2 regions of the Neobacillus sp. Fa239 genome follow, and region 1 is predicted to be linked to the other one. Evidence: riboswitches for the same ligand, from Rfam matches in the RefSeq annotation. Region 1 holds a riboswitch; the other holds the start of a gene.
The links. Region 1 has a riboswitch for lysine ahead of dapA (4-hydroxy-tetrahydrodipicolinate synthase). Riboswitches for the same ligand answer to the same signal wherever they lie in the genome.

Region 1 (3,813 bases):
AAGCTGGAAGCCTACCTAGAGCAGCCTTTCTTAATAACGGTAGCCTTTACCAACAAGGAAGGTGTCTATATCCCACTTCAGGAGACGTTAAAAGAAGTTCAACAGCTGTTAAATTCGTAATGGGGGAGTTCAATTGGAGACAATAAAAGGGTATGCCCAGCTCTCTGACGTAGAAATGTATTACGAAATGGCAGGTAATGGCGAGCCTTTGCTGCTCATCCATGGTCTGGATTCAGATTTACGCATGTGGGATCGGCAGTTTCTTAGCTTCTCACAGTTCTTTCGGGTGATTCGCTTTGATTGCCGGGGATTTGGCAGAACGCCAATGCCAGCTGGAAAATTCCAGATACTTGATGATATTCATGATTTGATGAGCGAAATCGGCATCGAAAGTGCCCATATATTGGGATATTCGTATGGAGGAACCATTGCCCCCACTTTTACCCTGAAATACCCTGGGAAGGTGAAAAGTCTCATACTGGCTAGTCCAGGGATGGTTGGGCATCAATGGTCCCTCGAACTTCAAGATTATTTTAAAAGGTTTCAAGAATGCTATCGCGAAAAAAATGATGCTGAAATGCTTCGACTGTTAAAATGGAAAAGTATTTACGGCCCCTATCGTAATAATACAGGGTTGGATGAAATTTGCCATTTAGTTGAACGGATGTTCCAAGAGGCACTTTCGATTATTCTGCGGGAGGGCACACCACTGCCGACAGGGGATACAAGAAATCTATTACCAGCGATCAATGTTCCAACACTTGTTTTAGTTGGGGAATTAGATTTTCACGATTATCACCTGATTGCTAATTTTTATGTAAAGCAGATTCCTAACAGCGAAAAGAGAATCATTCCAGATGCAGCACACTTTATGAGTTTGGAAAAGTCAGAACGGTTCAATCAGGAAATTCTCGAATTTCTTCTAAAACTATAATTGAGGGAGTTGAACGACATGGTAACTAGCCAAGCAAGTTTTGCAGCGATCAATGGAACAAAAATGTATTACGAAATAAAAGGTGAAGGCAAGCCATTAGTGATGATACACGGCCTTCCAGTCGATTCGAGAATGTGGGATGCCCAATTTGATGAGCTATCCAAGCAGTTTCAAGTCATTCGTTTTGACTTGCCAGGATATGGTCGTTCACATGTGCATCATGAGGATTACCATTTATTAAAAGATATTAAGAGCTTACTAGAATACTTGAATATCGAACGCATGAATTTACTTGGCCTATCTGTTGGTGGGAAGCTGGGTATTGATTTCACCTTGGAACATCCTGAAATGGTTGATTCCTTAATTGTTGCTTCCACAGGACTAACGGGATGGACAAAGGTGTCTCCACAGAAGCAAAAGCATGATGAAGAAATGAACAAGTGTTATCAGAAACGGGAATTAGAAAAGGCCATCCAACTGATGTGCCAGGCGTGGACAGCAGGTCCCTTTCGGAAATTGGAAGAGGTGAATCCTGTGGTTCAAAAGCAGTTTTCTGATATGGTTCGTCATTCTTTTACAAAAGAAAGAGGAACTGGAAAATTAATATTTCCGGAAACGAATTATATGGCAATCGTCAATCAAATCAAGGTTCCTACATTAATCATCACCCCAGAATATGATTTCCCTGAATTTGGGCAGATTGCCGACTACCTCCATTCAAAAATAATAGACTCAGAGAAAATTACACTCCCAGATACCGCCCACATGCTCAATATGGAAAAGCCTGCAGAATTTAACTCCCATATTATCGATTTCTTAAAAAGATAGGGGGCCAGTCCCCCGCTGCGTTAAAGCAGCGGGGGACTGACCCCACTTGAAATTCTAGGAAACTTCTGATATATTAAATAGTAATTAAATATTTTCTTACTTCATACCTTTTGAAGTGAGGATAGAGGTGCAAAGACCATTAGTACATAGTTTGAGGATGATGAGGTCCCGTGATGATTATGGAAAGGGGAATTTGCCGAAGCTTCAATGACTCTCATTGGACTTGAAGCTGGTTCTGCTGTTGAAAAAATACAGAACTGTCATATAGGAAACTATATGGAGGGCTATCTCACGCATAGGAACTGATATCTTTACGTTTCTACTGCAGCAGCGAACCCTCGTTGCTGCTTTTTTGCGTTGAATTTGAAGGGCCTTAACCACCTCTAAATATTAAAAAATATTTTTAAAAGGGTGAGAATTGATGAATTTTGGCCAGGTTTTAACTGCGATGGTTACGCCTTTTGATCAAAATGGCGATGTTGATTTTAACGCTACAAGAACATTAGTAAACTATTTAATTAGCAATGGAACTGATGGATTGGTCATTGCCGGTACAACGGGCGAGTCCCCAACACTAACAACAGAAGAAAAAGTAGAGTTATTTAAATTTGTTGTCGAAGTTGCTGCCGGAAGAGTTCCAGTCATTGCCGGTACGGGTTCCAATAACACGAGAGCATCGATCAGCTTAACGAAAAAAGCGGAAGAAGTTGGAGTGGATGGAATTATGCTTGTTGCGCCGTATTACAACAAGCCATCCCAAGAAGGATTGTATCAGCACTTTAAAGCGATTGCCGAATCTACGAAACTACCAATCATGCTTTATAATATTCCGGGACGAAGTGTGGTCAATCTGTCCGTTGAGACCATTGTTCGACTTGCACAGATTGATAATATTGTTTCTATCAAGGAAGCAAGCGGAAACTTAGATTCCATGGCCGAAATTATAAGTAAAACGCCGAGTCATTTTACATTGTACAGCGGAGATGATGGATTAACCATTCCGGTTTTAGCTATCGGCGGCGCCGGTATTGTTTCAGTTGCATCCCATATCATAGGTAATGAAATGCAAGAAATGGTTAACCAATTTAAAAATGGCCATGTGCAAGAGGCAGCAGCTTCACATCGCAGTCTTCTTCCGATTATGAAAGCATTATTTGTTGCGCCAAGCCCTTCACCGGTAAAAGCTGCTTTAAATATGAGCGGTATCCATGTAGGCGGCGTCCGCCTGCCAATGGTCCCTTTAAGCAATGAAGAAAAAAGCACTCTTTTAAGTATCCTTCCGTCAAGCAAAATCAATGCCTAAAAAAAATAAAAACGAGCTGGCAAAACTCCATAATGCACTGGAGTTTGCCAGCTTTTTTTATTCACAAGTATTCCGCTTGTAACTATGGCACCTTTACGCTGGAATAAGAATAGCTTAAAGCAAATATGATTAAATATTAGATTCCTAAAAAGGAGTTGAATGAGGATGAAAGTTTTCAATAAAATTGCTTTATTTTTTGTTATTCTATATTCCGGCATCATTATCATAAACACTTATTTAGGAGAAACGGATCGGGTCCAATCCAATGTTATTTACTTTATTATGAATGGTTTTGCCTATATTGCTTCTGCTATAGAAATTGAAAAAGAGAAACAAATATTGGAGACTTAATGTTTTTTGTTTCAATAAAAGAGCGATTACCCATTATCGGTAATCGCTCTTTTATATATGGGCCTAAATGGACTCGAACCATCGACCTCACGCTTATCAGGCGTGCGCTCTAACCAGCTGAGCTATAGGCCCAAATATGGGGCGGCTGATGGGAATCGAACCCACGAATGTCGGAACCACAATCCGATGCGTTAACCACTTCGCCACAGCCGCCATCATAAAATAATAGCCCCAAAAGGGGCTTAGCCTGGCAACGTCCTACTCTCACAGGGGGACAGCCCCCAACTACCATCGGCGCTGAGAAGCTTAACTTCCGTGTTCGGGATGGGAACGGGTGTGACCTTCTCGCCATTATTACCAGACTATTTATTTGAGAGATCGTTCTCTCAAAACTAGA
Region 2 (3,813 bases), 1.6 Mb from region 1:
TTGTTTTACAATTTTATCGATATAGAAAAATTATGGACGGAGCGGAGTGGCCTAAATGAATGAAACAATCAAGCAAAAGCTGACATTACTCCCAGACCAGCCGGGCTGCTATTTGATGAAAGACCGTCAAGGGACAATCATCTATGTGGGGAAAGCAAAGGTATTAAAGAACCGTGTCCGCTCCTATTTTACCGGATCGCATGACGGGAAGACCTTAAGGCTTGTGAATGAAATTGAAGACTTTGAATATATAGTGACTTCATCAAATATTGAAGCACTTCTTCTTGAATTAAATTTAATCAAGAAATATGATCCCAAATACAACATCATGCTGAAGGATGACAAAAGCTACCCGTTTATCAAGCTGACCGCGGAAAGGCATCCGAAGTTAATCATTACGAGGAAAGTCAAAAAAGATAAAGGTAAGTATTTTGGACCATATCCGAATGTTGGAGCAGCGAATGAAACGAAAAAGCTTCTTGATCGTCTCTATCCATTAAGAAAATGCTCAACTCTCCCTGATCGGGTCTGTTTGTATTACCATCTCGGACAATGCCTGGCACCGTGTGTAAATGATATTGCTGAAGAACAGTATAGGCAGATGACTGATGAGATTACCCGGTTTTTAAATGGCGGTTTTACGGATATTAAAAAAGAATTAACGGAAAAAATGACAGCTGCTGCGGAAGAGCTTGATTTTGAACGGGCCAAGGAATTCCGTGATAAAATCGTTCATATCGAAACGATTATGGAAAAGCAAAAAATCACGATGACCGATTTTACTGACCGAGACGTGTTTGGCTACGCCGTTGATAAAGGGTGGATGTGCGTGCAGGTCTTTTTTGTCCGCCAAGGGAAGCTGATTGAACGGGATGTTTCCATGTTTCCGATTTATAATGAGCCAGAGGAAGAAATCCTTACATTTTTGGGTCAATTTTATCAGAAAGCCAATCATTTTAAGCCAAAGGAAATTCTCATTCAGGATGAAGTGGATTTGGCAATGGCAGAACAGCTTTTAGAAGTAAAAGTGTTGCAGCCTAAGCGGGGGCAAAAAAAGGATCTCGTAAAAATGGCGATTAAGAATGCAAAAATTGCTTTGAACGAAAAGTTCTCACTGATTGAAAAAGATGAGGAAAGAACGATTAAAGCAGTCGAAAACCTAGGTGAACTGCTTGGAATTTATACACCTCACCGCATTGAAGCATTTGATAACTCAAATATCCAGGGGACAGACCCTGTTTCTGCTATGGTCGTTTTTACGGATGGAAAAGCGAATAAACGGGAATACCGCAAATATAAAATAAAATCGGTTATAGGTCCGGATGATTATGAATCGATGAGAGAAGTTACGAGGAGAAGATACTCACGGGCATTAAAGGAGGAACTTCCGCTCCCGGATTTGATTATCATCGATGGCGGGAAGGGTCATGTTGAAGCAGTACGGGACGTGCTGGAGAATGAGCTTGGGTTGGATATTCCTCTTTCCGGGTTAGTAAAAGATGAAAAGCACCGTACCTCGCAATTACTGTACGGGAATCCACTTGAGATCATTCCTCTTGCCCGAAACAGCCAGGAATTCTATTTGCTGCAAAGAATTCAGGATGAGGTACACCGATTTGCGATTACGTTCCATCGGCAGACCCGTGGGAAAAGTGCATTTCAATCCCTCCTTGATGATATACCTGGTGTGGGTGAAAAACGGAAAAAGCTATTGTTAAAACAGTTTGGTTCGGTGAAAAAAATGAAAGAAGCGAGTATAGAGGAATTTACAGCGATTGGAATCCCTGTAAATGTCGCGGAGGAATTAATCAAAAAACTTCAGTCCTAGGCATTGTCACAAAAATGGGACTATGCTATAATGAGTGAAAATTATATTACTAACACTTTTATATTAAAGTGTAGGTAGAGGTGCGAGCTTCAAGAGTAATGGTTCTGAGAAGGATGAGCTTCAAGGAAGAACCATGAAAGGGTTTGCTCGCCGAAGTGAAGGAAGTCTCATTTCTTTCTTTGCTGGTCCTGTGTTGAATAAATACTGGATTGTCAAGACATATGTCTTGGAGAGCTATCTTACATTGTATACGCATGAATTTTTTTCGTGTTGATCAAGCAATGAGATACTCTCTCATTGCTTTTTTATTTTTTTTGAGAAAAATATGGAGAAGCCTAGCTGAAAGAAGGAGAAACAATGGGATTAATTGTGCAAAAATTCGGGGGAACTTCCGTTGGCAGTGTAGAAAGAATAATGAATGTGGCGGAGTCGGTTAAAGCGGAAACCGAACGCGGTAACAATGTTGTTGTTGTCGTATCGGCTATGGGAAAATCAACGGACCACCTCGTCACGCTGGCAAAGGAAATTTCTGCGCAGCCAAGCAAACGTGAAATGGATATGCTGTTGACCACAGGGGAGCAGGTATCCATTGCATTATTATCGATGGCATTAAATCAAAAAGGTCTGCAAGCTGTTTCCTTTACCGGCTGGCAGGCAGGGATTGTCACAGAACCAGTCCATGGGAATGCCCGTATTACTGATGTAAGGACAGAGCAAATTGAAAGCCAGCTGTCTGAGGGCAAAGTGGTGATCGTTGCCGGTTTCCAGGGCATCACTGAAAACGGCGAAATTACCACACTCGGCCGCGGTGGCTCTGATACAACTGCCGTAGCATTAGCAGCTGCACTCAAAGCTGATCGATGTGATATTTATACGGATGTTACCGGAGTATTTACGACAGACCCAAGATATATTAAAGGTGCTCGGAAGCTGTTATCTATTTCTTATGATGAAATGCTCGAGTTAGCCAATTTGGGAGCAGGGGTCCTGCACCCGCGTGCAGTTGAATTTGCAAAAAATTATCAAGTGAGACTAGAAGTCCGTTCAAGTATGGAGAAAATCGAAGGAACAGTGATTGAGGAGGAAGCAACAATGGAACAAAATCTAGTAGTCCGCGGTGTCGCATTTGAGGATGAAATTACGAAAGTAACTGTATTGGGTCTAGCCAATTCATTAACGAGTTTATCCACCATTTTTACCACCTTGGCGGCGCACCATATTAACGTCGATATAATTATTCAAAGCACCACTGAGGCAGGAGCGGCAAATCTTTCTTTCTCGATCAAGACAGAAGATTTAATGGAGACATTAAGAGTCTTGGAAGACAACAAAGAATTGCTTAACTATGAGCAAATTGATGCGGAAAACCAGCTGGCAAAAGTGTCGATTGTCGGTTCCGGAATGATTTCCAATCCAGGGGTAGCAGCAAGAATGTTTGAAGTGCTCGCCGAGCAAAATATTCAAATCAAAATGGTCAGCACCTCTGAAATCAAAGTATCAACGGTAGTGGAAGAAAAAAGCATGCTTAAAGCCGTTCAAGCACTCCACGATGCCTTTGAACTCTCAGCCGTTGCTGAGTAAAAAATAACAAAAAAGCTTTCACGGGATCGAACCCATGAAAGCTTTTTTGCAGTGTCCACCCTACGTGGACAAAACAGGGTGTTTTGTCCACGAACGGTGCCTGTCACCTAAATGTTGTCACCTATATGGTGTCTTTTTGGTCCCATTTTACGGTGAATAGGACTTTGTTTGATTTTTTGATGGGGTGTTCAAAGGCTTCGGAGATGACTTTTTTCTGGGACTCGATTTGTTGGGCTAAAAATCCTGCTTCGAGCTGGAAAAAGTGTTCTGCTTTTGATTTTACACGGGAAACGATAAGTGGACTGAACAGCTCAAATTCGAGTTCGTCCTTTCCTTCACGTTTGATCGTTAGTTCTCCCCATGAGGCCCGTGAGAAGAATTCAATGATACCATCAAAATCATCT

Region 2: another riboswitch for lysine. It lies ahead of ACZ5XR_RS21320 (aspartate kinase); the one in region 1 lies ahead of dapA (4-hydroxy-tetrahydrodipicolinate synthase).

Annotation. Positions count from the first base shown of each region.
Region 1 covers NZ_AP041611.1:184,054-187,866, reverse strand. Annotated here, with positions in the region: gene ACZ5XR_RS00865 (P-loop NTPase family protein) at 1-120, shown strand, start outside; gene ACZ5XR_RS00860 (alpha/beta fold hydrolase) at 134-934, shown strand; gene ACZ5XR_RS00855 (alpha/beta fold hydrolase) at 953-1,762, shown strand; lysine riboswitch at 1,877-2,057, shown strand; gene dapA (4-hydroxy-tetrahydrodipicolinate synthase) at 2,184-3,065, shown strand; gene ACZ5XR_RS00845 (hypothetical protein) at 3,231-3,416, shown strand; tRNA gene ACZ5XR_RS00840 (tRNA-Ile) at 3,475-3,548, opposite strand; tRNA gene ACZ5XR_RS00835 (tRNA-His) at 3,554-3,629, opposite strand; rRNA gene rrf (5S ribosomal RNA) at 3,662-3,778, opposite strand.
Region 2 covers NZ_AP041611.1:4,301,661-4,305,473, reverse strand. Annotated here, with positions in the region: gene uvrC (excinuclease ABC subunit UvrC) at 56-1,828, shown strand; lysine riboswitch at 1,896-2,073, shown strand; gene ACZ5XR_RS21320 (aspartate kinase) at 2,186-3,409, shown strand; gene ACZ5XR_RS21315 (YslB family protein) at 3,531-3,813, opposite strand, start outside.